Regions from separate parts of the Bacillus xiamenensis genome, predicted to be linked through region 2. Evidence: a T-box and tRNA genes for the amino acid it is inferred to sense, from the RefSeq annotation. Region 2 holds a T-box; the other holds one or more tRNA genes.

Region 1 (10,391 bases), 260 kb from region 2:
CCGAGGCCTGTGATTTCCGTGACCGCCATCAGAGCTTTGCGGAATTAGATGCTGTCATCATTGGCGTAAGCCCAGACAGTCAGGACAAGCACCAAAAGTTTAAAGAAAAACATGATTTACCGTTCCTGCTTCTTGTAGATGACGAGCAAAAGTTGTCCGAAGCTTTCGGTGTATGGAAGCTGAAAAAGAACTTCGGCAAAGAATACATGGGAATTGAACGTTCCACATTTCTTATTAATAAAGAAGGAACGCTTGTAAAAGAATGGCGCAAAGTAAAGGTGAAAGATCATGTAGAAGAAGCGCTTGAGGAACTGAAAGCTCACGCTTAATAGGATGATAAGATGAGATCGGCAGATGTGCCGGTCTTTTTTGTAAAGAAGAATAGGTAAAAAAGAGGATTGTAATTGACAAAGTTTCGGCTCTGGGGGTACACTATTTATAAAGATTATAATATAAGAATATTTTTGAAGAGAGGTGCATGATGAAATGGCTGCTCACGAACTAAAAGACGCTTTAGACGCTCTAAAAGAAACTGGTGTTCGAATTACTCCGCAGCGCCATGCCATCTTGGAGTTTCTCGTAAATTCTATGACTCACCCAACCGCGGACGATATATATAAAGCACTTGAAGGGAAATTTCCGAATATGAGTGTAGCAACGGTTTACAACAATTTACGAGTATTCCGGGAATCTGGATTAGTAAAAGAATTAACGTATGGGGACTCCTCAAGCCGATTTGATTTTGCGACATCTGATCATTACCATGCAATTTGTGAAAACTGCGGAAAGATCGTTGACTTTCACTATCCTGGCCTTGATGAAGTAGAACAGCTTGCATCCCATGTGACAGGCTTTAAAGTGAGCCATCATCGCTTGGAGATCTATGGAATCTGTCAAGAATGTGCGAAAAAAGAAAATCATTAATGAAAAAGCTGACCAGTTGAATGGTCAGCTTATTTTTATGACTTTTTTCGATTGTAGGATTCATCAAACTCTTTACCCTCTAACGCCCGGTCCAGTGTAAGGGGCTCTCTGCAATGCATGCACATATCCACTCGTCCAAGCACCTTCGTTTCCTTCTCGCACCCTGGACACACAACTCGTACCGCCTTTGTAGAAAGCATACCGATCCAAAAGTAAACGGCTGTACTTAATCCAATCGATAAGACGCCAAGTAGCATAAAGAAAGTCGACAGCCAGATCGATTCCTTGAAGAACACACCGATATACATGATCAGAAAACCAACAAAAACCAAACTAAGTGCAAATGTTCTGATTTTATTAATCTTACTGGAGTATTTCGCCATCCCTAGTCCCCCTTATCTCCAATATAGCACATTTTACCTTTCTGTTTGAATTAGTTATAGAGTTTTGTGAATAAATTGCTTATAATGATGCAATGATCTTTTTTCATGTATTGAAGGAATTTTGATTCTATGAGGAGAAATACATAGCATTAGAGAAGAACCTTACACCCGAGTATTGGAGGAATCACTATGGAAAATCTTCTCCGTCCTATTTATCAAGAGAGAGCAAGCCACCCGGATACATTAGCTGTGATTATAGTAGAAAGAAGACATAAAGTATCTTCTGAAACAGATAACTTTGATGCCGCACTTTTAGTCATCGTAAAAGAAGCGGAAGAGCCATTATTTATCAAACACTATGAATCCGATCACCAAACAGCTTCTTTAAATGTCGTCACAGACGATCAGCTTAAAGAATGGATTACCCTCGGCACCAATCGCCGAATCATTGATTGGATTTTGAATGGAAAAGTTTTGTTTGATCGAAATGAATATATTTTCAACTTGATTGATGAATTGAGTACATTCCCGTTTTCAAACCGTAAGCTCAAAATTGGTTTGGAATATGGTAAGCTCATTCGCAGATATATAGAAGGAAAAGCATTTTTTGAATCAAATCAATTCCTTGATGCATATAATTCCATTGTGCATGCCCTGCATCATTTGGCACGGATTGAAGTGATTGATAAAGGCTTCCACCCAGAAGTGACCGTTTGGAACCAAGTGCGTCATATGGAGCCTGAAGTATATAAACTTTATTCAGAACTAATTGAAAGCCATGAAAGTCTGCATAAGCGGTTAGAATTGTTATTCTTAGCGAATGATTTTTTAATCCATTCAAAAGCAGAAATTGGAGCCGCTCATTTGCGTCATGTCATGGAGCAGCAAGATATTTGGCTTTTTGGCGAGCTTCTTGCACATCCTGACCTCAAACATTTCACGCCTGACCTTAGCATCATGATTGATTTCTTTGTGGAAAAAGGAATTGTTCAGGTGGAGCCAATTGAGACAAAGGGGCAAAAAATCTATCATCGAGGATATTTTGTGAAAAAAGATATTGACGCATGAATATTATGATGGTATATTATTAAACGTCGCTAACGAGCAACCGAGTTGCTTTGAAAGAAAAGCTGACAAAAAGAAATCCCGAAAAACACTTGACGCACAAGGTGCTCAAATGTTATATTAAGAAAGTCGCTTCCGAGCGATAACGAAAATGATCTTTGAAAACTAAACAAGACAAAACGTACCTGTTAATTCGAGTTTTAATAAAAAAATCCTATGAAACATCATAGGTAGTCAGTCAAACTGACGAGACAGGAAATGATCACATGCTAAGTTCGCTACATCGTGTAGCAACGCATGTGTGATATGCATCCTGCATACCTCGGAGAGTTTGATCCTGGCTCAGGACGAACGCTGGCGGCGTGCCTAATACATGCAAGTCGAGCGGACAGAAGGGAGCTTGCTCCCGGATGTTAGCGGCGGACGGGTGAGTAACACGTGGGTAACCTGCCTGTAAGACTGGGATAACTCCGGGAAACCGGAGCTAATACCGGATAGTTCCTTGAACCGCATGGTTCAAGGATGAAAGACGGTTTCGGCTGTCACTTACAGATGGACCCGCGGCGCATTAGCTAGTTGGTGAGGTAACGGCTCACCAAGGCGACGATGCGTAGCCGACCTGAGAGGGTGATCGGCCACACTGGGACTGAGACACGGCCCAGACTCCTACGGGAGGCAGCAGTAGGGAATCTTCCGCAATGGACGAAAGTCTGACGGAGCAACGCCGCGTGAGTGATGAAGGTTTTCGGATCGTAAAGCTCTGTTGTTAGGGAAGAACAAGTGCAAGAGTAACTGCTTGCACCATGACGGTACCTAACCAGAAAGCCACGGCTAACTACGTGCCAGCAGCCGCGGTAATACGTAGGTGGCAAGCGTTGTCCGGAATTATTGGGCGTAAAGGGCTCGCAGGCGGTTTCTTAAGTCTGATGTGAAAGCCCCCGGCTCAACCGGGGAGGGTCATTGGAAACTGGGAAACTTGAGTGCAGAAGAGGAGAGTGGAATTCCACGTGTAGCGGTGAAATGCGTAGAGATGTGGAGGAACACCAGTGGCGAAGGCGACTCTCTGGTCTGTAACTGACGCTGAGGAGCGAAAGCGTGGGGAGCGAACAGGATTAGATACCCTGGTAGTCCACGCCGTAAACGATGAGTGCTAAGTGTTAGGGGGTTTCCGCCCCTTAGTGCTGCAGCTAACGCATTAAGCACTCCGCCTGGGGAGTACGGTCGCAAGACTGAAACTCAAAGGAATTGACGGGGGCCCGCACAAGCGGTGGAGCATGTGGTTTAATTCGAAGCAACGCGAAGAACCTTACCAGGTCTTGACATCCTCTGACAACCCTAGAGATAGGGCTTTCCCTTCGGGGACAGAGTGACAGGTGGTGCATGGTTGTCGTCAGCTCGTGTCGTGAGATGTTGGGTTAAGTCCCGCAACGAGCGCAACCCTTGATCTTAGTTGCCAGCATTCAGTTGGGCACTCTAAGGTGACTGCCGGTGACAAACCGGAGGAAGGTGGGGATGACGTCAAATCATCATGCCCCTTATGACCTGGGCTACACACGTGCTACAATGGACAGAACAAAGGGCTGCGAGACCGCAAGGTTTAGCCAATCCCACAAATCTGTTCTCAGTTCGGATCGCAGTCTGCAACTCGACTGCGTGAAGCTGGAATCGCTAGTAATCGCGGATCAGCATGCCGCGGTGAATACGTTCCCGGGCCTTGTACACACCGCCCGTCACACCACGAGAGTTTGCAACACCCGAAGTCGGTGAGGTAACCTTTATGGAGCCAGCCGCCGAAGGTGGGGCAGATGATTGGGGTGAAGTCGTAACAAGGTAGCCGTATCGGAAGGTGCGGCTGGATCACCTCCTTTCTAAGGATATATGGAGCAGTGTGCGTTTTGGTCTTGTTTAGTTTTGAAGGATCATTCCTTCAAAACATGTCTCTAGCGAGACAGGATTGTTCTTTGAAAACTAGATAACAATAAGTAATACATTCACATTGAATGCAATGCAAAGTTCATCACACATAGTGATTCTTTCTAGAGTAAGAAATGGTTAAGTTAGAAAGGGCGCACGGTGGATGCCTTGGCACTAGGAGCCGATGAAGGACGGGACGAACACCGATATGCTTCGGGGAGCTGTAAGCAAGCTTTGATCCGGAGATTTCCGAATGGGGAAACCCACTGCTCGTAATGGAGTAGTATCCATACTTGAATACATAGAGTATGAGAAGGCATACCCGGGGAACTGAAACATCTAAGTACCCGGAGGAAGAGAAAGCAAATGCGATTCCCTGAGTAGCGGCGAGCGAAACGGGAACAGCCCAAACCAAGAGGCTTGCCTCTTGGGGTTGTAGGACACTCTATATGGAGTTACAAAGGAATGATATAAGCGAAGAGGTCTGGAAAGGCCCGCCAGAGAAGGTAACAGCCCTGTAACTGAAATGTCATTCTCTCCAGAGTGGATCCTGAGTACGGCGGAACACGTGAAATTCCGTCGGAATCCGGGAGGACCATCTCCCAAGGCTAAATACTCCCTAGTGACCGATAGTGAACCAGTACCGTGAGGGAAAGGTGAAAAGCACCCCGGAAGGGGAGTGAAATAGATCCTGAAACCGTGTGCCTACAAGTAGTCAGAGCCCGTTAACGGGTGATGGCGTGCCTTTTGTAGAATGAACCGGCGAGTTACGATCCCGTGCAAGGTTAAGCAGAAGATGCGGAGCCGCAGCGAAAGCGAGTCTGAATAGGGCGCATGAGTACGTGGTCGTAGACCCGAAACCAGGTGATCTACCCATGTCCAGGGTGAAGTTCAGGTAACACTGAATGGAGGCCCGAACCCACGCACGTTGAAAAGTGCGGGGATGAGGTGTGGGTAGGGGTGAAATGCCAATCGAACCTGGAGATAGCTGGTTCTCTCCGAAATAGCTTTAGGGCTAGCCTCAAGGTAAGAGTCTCGGAGGTAGAGCACTGATTGGACTAGGGGCCCCTACCGGGTTACCGAATTCAGTCAAACTCCGAATGCCGATGACTTATCCTTGGGAGTCAGACTGCGAGTGATAAGATCCGTAGTCGAAAGGGAAACAGCCCAGACCGCCAGCTAAGGTCCCAAAGTATACGTTAAGTGGAAAAGGATGTGGAGTTGCTTAGACAACCAGGATGTTGGCTTAGAAGCAGCCACCATTTAAAGAGTGCGTAATAGCTCACTGGTCGAGTGACTCTGCGCCGAAAATGTACCGGGGCTAAACGTATCACCGAAGCTGCGGACTGTTCTTACGAACAGTGGTAGGAGAGCGTTCTAAGGGCTGTGAAGCCAGACCGGAAGGACTGGTGGAGCGCTTAGAAGTGAGAATGCCGGTATGAGTAGCGAAAGACGGGTGAGAATCCCGTCCACCGAATGCCTAAGGTTTCCTGAGGAAGGCTCGTCCGCTCAGGGTTAGTCGGGACCTAAGCCGAGGCCGAAAGGCGTAGGCGATGGACAACAGGTTGATATTCCTGTACCACCTCCTCACCATTTGAGCAATGGGGGGACGCAGGAGGATAGGGTAAGCGCGGTAATGGATATCCGCGTCCAAGCAGTTAGGCTGGGAAATAGGCAAATCCGTTTCCCGTGAAGGCTGAGCTGTGATGGCGAGCGAAATATAGTAGCGAAGTTCCTGATTCCACACTGCCAAGAAAAGCCTCTAGCGAGGTGAGAGGTGCCCGTACCGCAAACCGACACAGGTAGGCGAGGAGAGAATCCTAAGGTGATCGAGAGAACTCTCGTTAAGGAACTCGGCAAAATGACCCCGTAACTTCGGGAGAAGGGGTGCTTCTTAGGGTGTTAAAGCCCCGAGAAGCCGCAGTGAATAGGCCCAGGCGACTGTTTAGCAAAAACACAGGTCTCTGCGAAGCCGTAAGGCGAAGTATAGGGGCTGACGCCTGCCCGGTGCTGGAAGGTTAAGAGGAGCGCTTAGCGTAAGCGAAGGTGCGAATTGAAGCCCCAGTAAACGGCGGCCGTAACTATAACGGTCCTAAGGTAGCGAAATTCCTTGTCGGGTAAGTTCCGACCCGCACGAAAGGCGCAACGATCTGGGCACTGTCTCAACGAGAGACTCGGTGAAATTATAGTACCTGTGAAGATGCAGGTTACCCGCGACAGGACGGAAAGACCCCGTGGAGCTTTACTGCAGCCTGATATTGAATGTTGGTACAGCTTGTACAGGATAGGTAGGAGCCTTGGAAACCGGAGCGCTAGCTTCGGTGGAGGCATCGGTGGGATACTACCCTGGCTGTATTGACCTTCTAACCCGCTGCCCTTATCGGGCAGGGAGACAGTGTCAGGTGGGCAGTTTGACTGGGGCGGTCGCCTCCTAAAATGTAACGGAGGCGCCCAAAGGTTCCCTCAGAATGGTTGGAAATCATTCGCAGAGTGTAAAGGCACAAGGGAGCTTGACTGCGAGACCTACAAGTCGAGCAGGGACGAAAGTCGGGCTTAGTGATCCGGTGGTTCCGCATGGAAGGGCCATCGCTCAACGGATAAAAGCTACCCCGGGGATAACAGGCTTATCTCCCCCAAGAGTCCACATCGACGGGGAGGTTTGGCACCTCGATGTCGGCTCATCGCATCCTGGGGCTGTAGTCGGTCCCAAGGGTTGGGCTGTTCGCCCATTAAAGCGGTACGCGAGCTGGGTTCAGAACGTCGTGAGACAGTTCGGTCCCTATCCGTCGCGGGCGCAGGAAATTTGAGAGGAGCTGTCCTTAGTACGAGAGGACCGGGATGGACGCACCGCTGGTGTACCAGTTGTTCTGCCAAGGGCATCGCTGGGTAGCTATGTGCGGACGGGATAAGTGCTGAAAGCATCTAAGCATGAAGCCCCCCTCAAGATGAGATTTCCCATTCCGCAAGGAAGTAAGATCCCTGAAAGATGATCAGGTTGATAGGTCTGAGGTGGAAGCGTGGTGACACGTGGAGCTGACAGATACTAATAGATCGAGGACTTAACCTATATTTAATGTGAAGCATGAACATTGTTATCTAGTTTTGAGAGAACATTTTTTAAATATCTCTTGATTTATTTTCAATACATAGTATAATATCTTTTGTCACTAAATTGTCTGGTGATGATGGCGAAGAGGTCACACCCGTTCCCATACCGAACACGGAAGTTAAGCTCTTCAGCGCCGATGGTAGTTGGGGGTTTCCCCCTGTGAGAGTAGGACATCGCCAGGCTTTCTTCATTCCGCAGTAGCTCAGTGGTAGAGCTATCGGCTGTTAACCGATCGGTCGTAGGTTCGAATCCTACCTGCGGAGCCAATTTGGAGAGCTGTCCGAGTGGCCGAAGGAGCACGATTGGAAATCGTGTAGGCGGTAACCCCGTCTCAAGGGTTCGAATCCCTTGCTCTCCGCCACAAGATACATATAATAGAGGGCCCGTTGGTCAAGCGGTTAAGACACCGCCCTTTCACGGCGGTAACACGGGTTCGAATCCCGTACGGGTCACCATTTTTATAGAATACATACCAGCATTTTATTCGGAGGATTAGCTCAGCTGGGAGAGCATCTGCCTTACAAGCAGAGGGTCGGCGGTTCGAGCCCGTCATCCTCCACCATATCTCTTATATCGTCGCGGGGTGGAGCAGTTCGGTAGCTCGTCGGGCTCATAACCCGAAGGTCGCAGGTTCAAATCCTGCCCCCGCAACCAAAATTTTTTGTTTATGAATTAGGGAGTACTCATTGAGTGCAGTCAAAATGGTCCGGTAGTTCAGTTGGTTAGAATGCCTGCCTGTCACGCAGGAGGTCGCGGGTTCGAGTCCCGTCCGGACCGCCATTTTTTTAAAAGAATACTTGGCTCGGTAGCTCAGTTGGTAGAGCAACGGACTGAAAATCCGTGTGTCGGCGGTTCGATTCCGTCCCGAGCCACCACTATTTGCCGGTGTAGCTCAATTGGTAGAGCAACTGACTTGTAATCAGTAGGTTGGGGGTTCAAGTCCTCTTGCCGGCACTGTTTTTCAAATGTGGAGGGGTAGCGAAGTGGCTAAACGCGGCGGACTGTAAATCCGCTCCCTCCGGGTTCGGCGGTTCGAATCCGCCCCCCTCCACCATTTTTATTTTCATAGGGGCATAGTTTAACGGTAGAACAGAGGTCTCCAAAACCTCCGGTGTGGGTTCGATTCCTACTGCCCCTGCCAATTATATGATTCATAACATCTATGGCGGTTGTGGCGAAGTGGTTAACGCACCAGATTGTGGCTCTGGCACTCGTGGGTTCGATTCCCATCAATCGCCCCATTTTATTATTGGGCTATAGCCAAGCGGTAAGGCAACGGACTTTGACTCCGTCATGCGTTGGTTCGAATCCAGCTAGCCCAGTTGATATGCGGAAGTAGTTCAGTGGTAGAACACCACCTTGCCAAGGTGGGGGTCGCGGGTTCGAATCCCGTCTTCCGCTCCAATAATGGCGGCATAGCCAAGTGGTAAGGCAGAGGTCTGCAAAACCTTTATCCCCGGTTCAAATCCGGGTGTCGCCTTTTTTGAAAAGACTGCCGGGGTGGTGGAATTGGCAGACACACAGGACTTAAAATCCTGCGGTAGGTGACTACCGTGCCGGTTCAAGTCCGGCCCTCGGCACCATTGTTTTTTTATATAAGTTGCGCTCTTTAATGATCATGCCGGTGTGGCGGAATTGGCAGACGCGCACGACTCAAAATCGTGTTCCTCACGGAGTGCCGGTTCGACCCCGGCCACCGGTATCTATAATCGGTAATTGAATGAATGTACCGTCAATCTAATGCTTCTCCATTGTGGAGAGGCATTTTTTTGTGTTTTAAATTTGCTTTGGTGTTTGCACAGGCAGCATGTAACATCATTCCTAAGAACAGATCATGAGTTTGAATCATCTATCGTCATAGTGAATTGTATTTCATTCTTGAATATTTCAGATAAACAGAAGATCCGTATCCCTTTCTAGAAAGCAAAGTGTTGAAAACTCCTTTAGTTGATCCATCCCATTTGATAATATAAAATTAGCGATCTAAAGAAAGGGCAACTTAATACCCTTGACATGGTTTACAAAATGAAAAGTTATACAGTCCTTCGTTTTAAGTATTCGATTACTTTTCTGTGTAAATCATTCAAGGGATACAGGGATGCATGCTGTGGACAATTATATTCCCTTTGCTAAGCAGGGCCCTTTAGATAGCTGCTTTTATGTATAGGGAAAACTCCACCTCTGGCTGGTATCCCGTCTTTAGGGGGATTTTTAATGAAAAATCAATATAACAATGAAGAATTACTGACAGGCGGGAATGTCTCAAACGTCTATCGTTCGGGAGATACGGTTAGACGGGAATTAAAGCCAGGCAATAGCAACATACACAAATTATTAAAGCATTTGGAGAAAAAGAATTTCAATTATGCCCCAAAGTATTTAGGTATTGATGATGAAGGGAGAGAGATACTCTCTTTTATCGAAGGGGAGGCCGGCAATGATCCTGTAAAAGGCTATATGTGTTCTCATGATGTTTTAAAAGAAATAGCGAAAATGCTAAGACTCTACCACGATGCTGTAAGTGACTTTCCAATATCAGATGATTGGGAACGAATGGACAATACACCTAACCAAACAGAGGTGGTGTGCCATAATGATTTTGCCCTGTACAACATTATTTTTAATCATGGAAAACCTGTAGGAATCATTGATTTTGATGTTGCGGCTCCTGGTCCAAGACTTTGGGATATCGCTTATACACTTTACACTTGTGTCCCTCTTAGTAGATTCATTCGCACCGAGACTGGTAAGCTGGTTCAATATCATTCATTAGAACATGCAGATCCTATAAAATATAGGATTCAATTGTTTTTCGAATCCTATGGTGAGAAAATGGGAGAAAGTTTTTTGGATATGGTGTTGCTGCGCTTAGAGGGGTTATGTAAATACATGAAAGAAAAGCACATGAAGGGGACATAGCTTTTCAGAAAATGATCGCTGAAGGGCATCTTGAACACTATCAAAAGGACATGGAATTCATTCAGGCGCACGGAAAA
Region 2 (10,391 bases):
GGTAAAACTTTAGGCGTTTTGCTGTATCTGCATCATCATCATCTACAGGCTCGACCTCAAGTAAGATCGGTTTCTTTTTTTGCTTTAGCTTATGAATGAGCTTTGAGCCGAGGCCTTCACCCCTCGCATCTTTGGAAACAAATAAATAATCAATAAAGATGAAAGAATCAAATTCAGCGTACATCATCACATGATGAGGTCCTTCTTCCTTATGATAAATATCACTTCTTTCCTTTAATAAAGCCTCCATATGCTCTTTTGACTTCATTTCTTCTATCGGGAAGTATTCACTGAGCTTTTCATACCAATTCATGGATCCGCTCCTTATCATATAGTTAAGAACCACTTCCTTAGATATTCCCGATTTCCTGCTATTTAAACGCCTGTACTAGTAAGACGCAGCAATGTCATAGGTGGTTTCACTTTTTTTCAAACAAAACAAAAAAAGTTTTATATCGAACGATTCATGAGCATTTGAAAGCAAACAAACAAAAGAAGTGTCATTGCGATTTGAAACATGATGAAATAAAGGTATTTCATACGCCGGACTTCTTCCTTCTGTTTATTCGTGCGCCGATATACAGCAAATTCAACCGAAAACGAAATGATTCAAATGAGCACAAAAATTCGATCATCCACTTTCCTCCGTTTGGTTTTGTTAAAAAAGACATTGAAAAAAAGCATAGTGACGATAAAAAAGTGAAAGCATGAATAGCGAGACGTCTTCCATCACAACATTTGATTTCCTCCTGATTTACTCATTTTACATAAAAATCACCATCAACTTATTTTTTTGTAAAATAAAAAAAGAAGCACTGACCTCGCAGTGCTTCTTCTCTGTTCTTATTGTTTTGCTTTGATCTCTTTGAATTCTTCCTCAGTACAGCTGACAAAGTGACCTGGCTTGACTTCACGAAATTCCGTATTTGTTCCTTTATGAACAGATGGATCGTATTTAATCCGTTTGCGGTTACGCTCATAATCAGGATCTGGAAGCGGAATCGCAGATAGTAATGATTTTGTATAAGGATGAAGTGGGTTTTCGTATAATTCATTTGCTGGTGCCAGCTCAACCAATTTCCCAAAATACATCACACCGATACGATCGCTAATGTATTTCACCATGGAAAGGTCATGCGCAATGAATAAATACGTTAAGCCTTTTTCTACTTGCAGTTCTTTCATTAAGTTGACAACCTGCGCTTGGATGGACACATCTAGTGCAGAGATTGGCTCATCGGCAATGATGAAATCCGGCTCAACAGCTAATGCACGAGCAATTCCAATACGCTGTCTTTGACCGCCTGAAAATTCATGCGGGTATCTATTCGCATGCTCTTTGTTCAAACCAACCGTTTCAAGCAATTGATACACACGCTCTTTACGTGCTTGTTTTGTTTTCGCAAGACCATGAATGTCAATGCCCTCTGCGATGATATCAAGAACTGTCATTCTAGGGTTAAGTGAGGCATAAGGGTCTTGGAAAATCATCTGCATTTGGCGGTTAAACTCAAGCATTTTTTGTCTTGATTTCTTTCCGTGTACGCTTTCTCCTTTATAGAGAACTTCGCCATCTGTCGCATCATAAAGCCTGATGATCGAACGGCCGGTTGTAGACTTACCACATCCAGATTCCCCTACAAGTCCAAGTGTTTCACCTTTGTAAATATCGAATGAGACACCATCAACTGCTTTTACAGTTCCTCTTGCTGTATGGAAATGCTGCTTTAAATTTTTAATTTCTAACAGTTTTTCTGCCATGCTATTCACCCTCTTTTACTAATACAGGTTTTTCGTAGCTACCTTCTAGTTCACGCATTCTCGCCTTTACAGAAGCAGGCGGTTCAACTTTAGGGGCATTCGGATGAAGTAGCCATGATTTCACATAATGCGTATCTGATACTTTGAACATTGGTGGTTCTTGTTCAAAGTCAATTTTCATTGCATAATCGCTCCGGAGTGCAAATGCATCTCCTTTCGGCGGGTTTGTTAAATCTGGTGGTGTTCCTGGAATCGCTGTTAGTTTCCCTTCAGCTCCTCCATCTGTGTCTAGGCTTGGCATAGATGCTAAAAGTCCCCATGTATACGGATGCTTTGGATTGTAGAAAATTTCATCAACAGTCCCTGTCTCCACAATCTGTCCTGCATACATAACGGCTACACGATCAGCCACATTGGCCACAACACCTAGATCGTGGGTAATAAAGATAATGGATGTTTCGACTTTTTGCTGAATTTCTTTCATTAATTCTAAGATTTGCGCCTGGATCGTCACATCAAGCGCAGTCGTTGGCTCATCAGCAATTAACAGCTTTGGATCTGCCGCTAGTGCCATCGCGATAACAACCCTTTGTCTCATTCCGCCACTAAATTCATGCGGGTATTGTTTGATTCTTTTTTCAGGCATTGGAATCCCAACAAGCTCTAAAAGTTCGATCGCTCTTTTTTCAGCCGCTTCTTTTGAGATTTGTTCATGCTTGAAAAGCACTTCTGTAATTTGTTTCCCGACCTTCATGGTTGGGTTCAAAGAAGTCATCGGATCTTGGAAGATCATTGAGATGTCTTTTCCTCGAATGGTTTGCATTTGTTTTTCGGTTTTCTTGACAATATCCTGCCCATCAAACAAGATTTCTCCACGTTTGAAATATCCTGGCGGCATCGGAATTAATCTCATAATCGCCTGTGATGTTACACTTTTACCAGAACCAGATTCACCTACAATAGCAAGTGTTTCGCCTTTATTTAAGTGGAAGTTCACACCACGAATGGCTTGAACCTCTCCACCATATGTTTTAAATGAGATTGCAAGGTCTTTCACCTCTAGAATACGTTCACGTTCCATCCTAATCACTCCTTATTTACGCAACTTCGGATCTAAAGCGTCTCTTAGTCCGTCTCCAACCACGTTAAAACCAAACATTGTAATACAGATAAATGCGGCTGGGAACCATAATCTCCACGGATAATACGTCATGGCCGGAATTCCGTCAGAAGCCATTGTTCCCCAGCTGGCTAAGGGAGCTGGTACACCAAGTCCTAGATAGCTTAAGAATGCTTCCGTGAAAATAGCAGAAGGAATCGTTAATGTCATTGTGACAAGAATTGGTCCCATTGAGTTTGGAATCAAGTGTTTAAATAAAAGTCTAGATGTTTTCGCACCTAATGTTTGTGCTGCAAGAACGTATTCTTGGCTCTTCAATTGTAAAACTTGTCCCCGAACAATACGTGCCATGTTAATCCAGCCTACGACTGTCATGGCGAGAATAATCGTTAATAATCCTTTTGGCAGAACAACCATCATTAAAATCACCATTAATAGTGTTGGAATTGCCCATAAAACATCCGCAATACGCATCATGACTTCATCTGTACGGCCGCCTTTGAATGCAGCGATACTTCCCCAAATAATACCGATGATGACGTCAAGAACAGCTGCAGCAAGACCAATAAAGATCGAAATTCTCGCCCCTACCCATGTACGAACAAACATATCTCGTCCTAAATCATCAGTACCAAACCAATGTTCTTTTGAAGGCGGCTGGTCTGCATTAAGCAAATCAGTCGTCGAATAATCATATTTGGAGAATATAGGAACTAAAATCGCCAGAATCACAATGATCAAGATGATTGCGAGCCCAACCATTGCAAGTTTATTTGCACGGAAGCGAAGCATGGCATCCTTCCATAAAGATAGACTAGGTTTAGAAATTTTTTCAGATTCCGCTGCGTTAGCTGTCGCAGGCACAAATAGATCTTTTTTCAACTCTTCCATGTGTTAGACCCCTTTCTTCGCCTTCGTCAGTTTAATTCTAGGATCGATAATACCATAGAGGACGTCAACGACTAGAATACTGACTAATAGAATAATACTGTAGAAGACTGTGACACCCATGATGACGGTGTAGTCACGGTTTGTAATGCTTGTAACAAAGTGAGAGCCTAGACCAGGAATACCAAAAATCTTCTCCACGACAAAACTACCTGTCAACACTGAAGCTGCCATTGGTCCCATGTATGTAATAACAGGTAACAATGCGTTTCGAATGGCGTGTTTGATCGTAACAGCTGATTTCGTTAAACCTTTTGCTCTAGCCGTTCTAATGTAGTCACTGTTTAGTACTTCAAGCATACTTGACCGTGCAAGTCTAGCGATAAATGCCATTGGCATGAAGGAAAGTGCAATAGAAGGTAGTACGGTGCTTGCCCAAGACTCCCATCCTGCAACTGGGAAAATCGCTAAAAAGCTTGCCTCAGATGCAAAAACATATTGTAGTAGCGCCGCTAAAATGAAACTTGGAACTGAAATTCCAAAGATCGTTAAAATGGCAATTGTATAGTCTTGCCACTTGTTATGATAGAGCGCTGCAAGGACCCCAAACAATACACCAAATGCTAATGCGAGGAGAATTGCCTCAATTCCGAGGGTAAAGGAAACGGGGAATCCAGAACTGATTAAGTCATTTACGGTTTGTCCTTTATATTTAAATGAGGGACCAAAATCTAATTTTGCAACTGAACCTAAGTAGCTTACATATTGAACAAATAAAGGTTTGTCCAATCCGTAGTGCTCGTTTAGATTTGCTTCAATTTCAGCAGGAAGTTTCTTCTCTCCAGAGAATGGACCACCAGGTGCTGCCTGCATGAGAAAGAAAGTTGCAGTTACAATAACAAACAGTGTGATTAAAATATATATTAATCGCTTACCGATATATTTAAGCAACGGAATTGCACCTCCATGATTTTACAACATTTTCTCTAATCAGCAAGAAAGGTATATGGAGAGACATCCTCCATATACCTTAAGATCCTTGCCGTAGATCTCTTACACTATAACTCTTACTTTTCGAAATGTGCCCATTTGTATTGAACATCACCAAGTCCAGATACTACTACACCTTTTAGTTTTGGATCTTGTACCCAAAGCTGAGTGTAGAAGTAGATTGGCGCTACAGGCATATCGTTGATGATGATTTCTTCTGCTTTTTTCAGCAATTCTTCACGCTTCGTTTTGTCTGTTTCTTTCGCAGAATCATTCAATAATTGTTTGTACTCTTTGCTTTCCCATCCAGTGTCATTGTTTCCACCGTCTTTATCTTTATAGAGCTCAAGGAAGTTCACTGGATCGTTGAAGTCACCTAACCAGCCCATACGTCCAATTTGGTAATCTCCACTGTGAAGTTTATCGATATAAACGTTCCACTCAGAGTTATCAAGTTCAACTTTTACACCTAAATCTTTTTTCCACATTTCTTGAATGGCTTGTGCAATCTTTTGGTGGGCTTCATCTGTGTTGTAAGACAGTTTCAATGTTGGAAGATCAGAAACTGACTTATAACCTAATTCTTTCAAACCTTTTTCAAGAAGTTTTTTAGCAGTTGCTACATCATGATCTTTGAAGTAGCCTGTTTTGTTATCAGTGAATCCGTCCATTGTTGGAGGAACGATTGCCATCGCTGGAACTTGTTCACCTTGCGTAATTTTATCAACGATCGCTTGACGGTTGATTGAGTATGCAAGGGCCTTACGGATGTTTGCATTGTTTAAAGGTTTTACTTCTGTGTTGAATTTGTAGTTATAGATACCAGCGATCGTTTGAATTTTAAGACCGCCATCTTTTTTCAATTTTTGTAAAGACTCAGTTGGAAGGTTTCCTGTTGGAGAACCAGCCCAGTCAAGCTCGCCTTTTTGGAACATGCTAAGCTCAGTGTTTGTATCTTTGATCATAGACATGTTAATCTTTTTCAGTTTTACAGTATCTTTATCCCAGTATTCATTGTTCTTTTCAAGCGTGATAGAACCGCCATGTTTCCATTTAGAAAGAACGAATGGTCCGTTAGATACGTAGTTTTCACCAGCATTTGTGTACCAGTTTTTATTCTTTTCAGCCACTTTTTGGTTGATTGGCATATACGTATAGAATGCAGTTAGTTCAGTAAAGAACGGTGTTGGGTTCTCTAGCTCAACTACAAGCGTTTTGTCGTCTTTTGCTTTAACGCCAACATCAGAAACTTTTGCTTCCCCTTTGTTAGCTGCTTCAGCACCTTTGATATAGTAAAGCTGGTAAGCATATTGAGATTCATTTTTAGGATCTAATGCCCACTTCCAAGCATATTCGAAATCTTTTGCTGTGACAGTGTCACCATTAGACCATTTTGCATCACGAAGTGTGAATGTGTAAGTTTTACCATCCGCACTTGTTTTGATATCAGAAGCCATTGCGTTTTCTGGCTTACCTTCAGCGTTAATTCTTGTTAATCCCTCAAACGTCTGACGGATGACACTTCCTGAAGTTGAATCATTTGCCAATCCCGGATGTAGAGAAAAAGGCTCAGTGGAGATATTCACATTTAATGTTGTTTTAGCCTTTCCAGAACTGCTCGTGCTGTCGCCTGATTTGTTTCCGCTGAAACCACAAGCGCTTAATACAAGTGTGAAAGTAAGCATTAAAGTAACAACTGACCAACGCTTTTTCAACTGTATTCCCCCTTATAATATGTTTTTAGTCCAAAGGTCTCGATAGAAGATGAGATTCAGATTTAAGAAATAGCGTAAAAAAGTCCCTAAAAGGCTCACTTTCTATTTCTTTTGTTTTTTCTGAATTTTCACTATGTAAAGAGCCTAGCACAAACGTGTGAACAAATTCATTATAATGAATAGAATAATTTATTGCAATATCAATTTCACATATTTTTAAAAAACGTAAATGGGGATAAAGAGGGATTTTTATAAACTAAAGTCTCAATTACTTCAACAAATTAAAGCGTAAATTGATTAAAACAATTTAACAAATTCAACAGGAATAATGTTTTATACATATAATTAATCATCCTTTTTTAAAAATTTCTGACAGATAGTTACTTTTTTATTTAAAATTTTAAGTGTCTAACGACATGATGAGAAGGTCACATACAGGCTTCGTGACTTTTTCATGGTCATCCTTTATAATAGATAGACATACTGTTGCGATGAAAAAGAAGAGTACATAGATTCACCATTTACAGAGAGTCTGCGGCTGGTGTAAGCAGATAATGGGATGTATGGAATGGGCTTTGGAGCAGCTAACCGAACACTTGCTAAAGTTAGTAGGCTTAGACGGAGCAGTCTCCGATATCAACGTCTTGAGTGATTTCTGATTGAAATAACAAGGGTGGTACCGCGGTTCATTCGTCCCTTTTCTGTTGAAAAGTGACGAGTGGGCCTTTTTATATTGAAGAAAAGAGGTTTTAGTATGACAAAGAAGACGATTTTTTCAGGCATTCAGCCTAGTGGTTCTGTGACATTAGGGAACTACATTGGCGCAATGAAACAGTTTGTTGATTTACAACATGACTATCATGGCTACTTTTGCGTGGTCGATCAGCATGCGATTACAGTAAGTCAGGATCGCTTAGCCCTTCGCAAAAATATTAGAAGCTTAGCAGCACTTTATTTGGCAGTTGGACTTGATCCAGAAAAAGCAACATTGTTTATCCAATCAGAGGTACCTGCCCACGCCCAGGCAGGATGGATGCTTCAATGTGTCGCTTATATTGGGGAATTAGAAAGAATGACTCAATTTAAGGACAAATCCGCCGGGAAAGAAGCTGTCGTTTCAGGTCTGTTAACGTATCCGCCATTAATGGCTGGCGATATCTTATTATACGGTACTGATTTAGTCCCTGTCGGTGAGGATCAAAAGCAGCATCTGGAATTGACAAGAACGCTTGCTGAGCGCTTTAACCGAAAGTATAACGACATCTTTACTGTACCTGAAGTGAAAATTCCAAAAGAAGGCGCTCGGATTATGTCTTTAACAGACCCAACGAAAAAGATGAGCAAATCCGATCCGAACCAAAAGTCCTTCATTACCTTATTAGATGAACCAAAGCAGCTTGAAAAGAAAATTAAAAGTGCTGTGACTGATTCAGAAGGCGTCGTCAAATATGACAAAGAGAACAAGCCTGGAATTGCCAACTTGCTGACAATTTATTCTGTATTGGGTAACGTATCAATTGCGGAGCTTGAGCAAAAATACGAAGGTAAAGGCTATGGTGAGTTTAAGGGAGATCTTGCGAAAGTTGTGATAGATGCTTTAAAACCGATACAAGATCGATACTATGAACTCATTGAGTCAGACGAGCTTGACCGTATTCTAGACGAAGGTGCTGAAAAAGCAAACCGCGCGGCAAACAAAATGCTGAAAAAAATGGAGAATGCGATGGGCCTTGGCAGAAAACGCAAATAAGAAAGCTTGCAGCTGAACACGCTGCAAGCTTTTTCCTAATTGACTTTTGATTCGTTTTCCATTTCCCAAAGCTTTTCGAAAAATGGCTGTCCTTTAATCATTTTTTCACAAAAGGCTAAATGGTTTTCTGACCATCCATCAATGGTTTCGTTATAAAGCATGTTCCAAATTTCCTCGAAAGACATTCGTTTGATCTGGTTGTACATACGCGGATTCCATTCCGTATACCAATACGCAATTTCCGCCCGGTTTTGAAGGCCCTTTAGTTGATCAAGCGCCATAAACATGAGCTGCTTCAGCTGTCTTTCTTTTCTCGTTAATCCGCTGATATGCTGCGGCGGCAATGACAAAATATGATACTCTTTCGTCGACTCAAGGTGATCTGTTGAAAATTCATATTCCTCCGCCTTCACATCTTTCACCATTTCATACACCAATTGCTCCTGCCTTGGGATTAAGCGGCTCTTTCTCACAGGAATGGAATACCCAATCGTATCCACTGCAATGATGCGAATGCCGTCGGTGACCACAAAGCAATACTCTAATTTACGCCGTTCATGATTTTTGCGAATATATGATTTCTCAAAAACAGATTCTAGCAGCGTCTTCGGCAGCTCAGATAGATCATTCTCTATGTAATCAAACAAAGGACTCTGCACCTTAAGTAAAGGTACTTGATCTAACAGCTCCACGCTGTCCTCCTTGCGCCACTCATGAAAATGGCATACATTATAGCCATTCTCTTCCCCTTCAAACCAATTCACCCATACGTCATGAAGAAATAACATAACCAATCCCTCACTTTTTAAAAACTGTTGTCCACAGTATGGGCAAGGGATAGAGAAATTATTCCAACTTTATTAAACTTCAAGCTGTGCTGCAGTTGAAGTGTCTTTATTTTTTTTCGTTACATTTAATAAGGCCGCAAAACCTTTCATCCTCATTGACAATAAACTGATAGCAAGCAATACTCCGCCAGAAATGGCAGTAATCCATATAACACCAATATATTTAGAAAAAATACCGGCGATGATTAATCCAAGTATGATACCGAAGTTAGAGAACATTTGTAAGATAGACATTGCACGTCCTCTATAAGCATTTGGAGTAAGCCCTAGAAATAAACTGCTAATCGGCACATTCAAGAAAGCATTCATTAAGCCGATACCAAAAACCCAAAGGTAGACTGGCGGTAACCCAAACAGTGCTTCTAGAAACTCAACCGGTATGATGACCATCATCCAAATTCCCATAAAGATCGTCGTTGTCATTAAAATATAACCAGGTTTGAATTTTCCAAGCAAGTAAGGACCTAAAATGGAACCTATGACGGCTCCGATTCCCGAAAATGCTTCAATCATCCCAAAATGAAAACCTGATACTTGAAACTCCTGTAGCAAAATAGAGTTAGATGTGGTATTAAAAATTCCTGCGATAAACATGACTTGTGTTAATAAAAGGATTAAAAAAGCAAGTGGTGCTGATTGAAATACGACTTTCAATCCTTGCTTGATCGCCGTCCACTGTTTTTCTTTAGAAGTTGAAGGACTCGATTCCTCATCTTTATTGTTCTTTCTCACAAGTACAGCCGTCAGCAAGATAAAACATGCGGATAGACTATAAGTAAAAATATCAATAATGAGTAGAGCTGTCGGTGAAAAGAAAAGAAGAAGTAGGCCTGCAATTCCAGGACCCGCAATTTGCATAACGGAATAAATACTTTGAGAAACCCCCATCGCTTCTGAAATATTTTTTTCCCCCACTACAACCGGAATATACGAGGAGCGCGCTGGATAAAAAAAAGCACTTCCTATACCTGATAAAAAAACGAGGGTAATGACATACACTGGATTGTTTAAACTAAAGATCATTCCTATTAATATGAAAGACCGAAATAAATCGGCTGCAATCATAATATGATGTTTTTGAAATCGGTCTGCCGCAACACCACCAATTAAGCCAAAGAAAAACATTGGTGAATATTGACAAAATAACACAAATCCAATTAATAACGGGTCATTCGATGTAGTTCCAACCACATAAAGGATGACAATAGTTGTAAGACCGTCCCCAAAACGGGAAATTAATTGTGCCATACAAAACATAAGGAATTGTGGCTTCTTCAGGATAGCGATCAATAAAATCAACCTCTCTATCTTCTCTTCTG

Evidence for each region. A T-box is a leader RNA that pairs with one kind of tRNA and senses whether it is charged. The one in region 2 lies ahead of trpS (tryptophan--tRNA ligase), so its partner is inferred to be a tRNA-Trp.
Region 1: it has a tRNA-Trp gene. The T-box ahead of trpS (tryptophan--tRNA ligase) is inferred to sense a tRNA for this amino acid. The anticodon was not compared.

The regions. Positions count from the first base shown of each region.
Region 1 covers NZ_CP017786.1:756,672-767,062, reverse strand. The annotation lists gene bcp (thioredoxin-dependent thiol peroxidase) at 1-329, shown strand, start outside; gene perR (peroxide-responsive transcriptional repressor PerR) at 487-924, shown strand; gene BK049_RS03875 (YgzB family protein) at 960-1,307, opposite strand; gene BK049_RS03870 (nucleotidyltransferase-like protein) at 1,497-2,375, shown strand; rRNA gene BK049_RS03865 (16S ribosomal RNA) at 2,692-4,240, shown strand; rRNA gene BK049_RS03860 (23S ribosomal RNA) at 4,423-7,353, shown strand; rRNA gene rrf (5S ribosomal RNA) at 7,462-7,577, shown strand; tRNA gene BK049_RS03850 (tRNA-Asn) at 7,587-7,661, shown strand; tRNA gene BK049_RS03845 (tRNA-Ser) at 7,666-7,756, shown strand; tRNA gene BK049_RS03840 (tRNA-Glu) at 7,776-7,850, shown strand; tRNA gene BK049_RS03835 (tRNA-Val) at 7,882-7,957, shown strand; tRNA gene BK049_RS03830 (tRNA-Met) at 7,973-8,049, shown strand; tRNA gene BK049_RS03825 (tRNA-Asp) at 8,099-8,175, shown strand; tRNA gene BK049_RS03820 (tRNA-Phe) at 8,195-8,270, shown strand; tRNA gene BK049_RS03815 (tRNA-Thr) at 8,277-8,349, shown strand; tRNA gene BK049_RS03810 (tRNA-Tyr) at 8,365-8,449, shown strand; tRNA gene BK049_RS03805 (tRNA-Trp) at 8,463-8,536, shown strand; tRNA gene BK049_RS03800 (tRNA-His) at 8,561-8,636, shown strand; tRNA gene BK049_RS03795 (tRNA-Gln) at 8,646-8,717, shown strand; tRNA gene BK049_RS03790 (tRNA-Gly) at 8,725-8,799, shown strand; tRNA gene BK049_RS03785 (tRNA-Cys) at 8,805-8,875, shown strand; tRNA gene BK049_RS03780 (tRNA-Leu) at 8,890-8,978, shown strand; tRNA gene BK049_RS03775 (tRNA-Leu) at 9,016-9,097, shown strand; partial or broken gene BK049_RS03770 (phosphotransferase) at 9,610-10,391, shown strand, end outside.
Region 2 covers NZ_CP017786.1:499,183-509,573, forward strand. The annotation lists gene BK049_RS02510 (GNAT family N-acetyltransferase) at 1-313, opposite strand, end outside; gene BK049_RS02520 (ABC transporter ATP-binding protein) at 844-1,761, opposite strand; gene BK049_RS02525 (ABC transporter ATP-binding protein) at 1,763-2,842, opposite strand; gene BK049_RS02530 (ABC transporter permease) at 2,855-3,772, opposite strand; gene BK049_RS02535 (ABC transporter permease) at 3,776-4,720, opposite strand; gene BK049_RS02540 (peptide ABC transporter substrate-binding protein) at 4,837-6,474, opposite strand; T-box leader at 6,957-7,175, shown strand; gene trpS (tryptophan--tRNA ligase) at 7,229-8,224, shown strand; gene BK049_RS02550 (YjbA family protein) at 8,260-9,012, opposite strand; gene BK049_RS02555 (MFS transporter) at 9,085-10,371, opposite strand.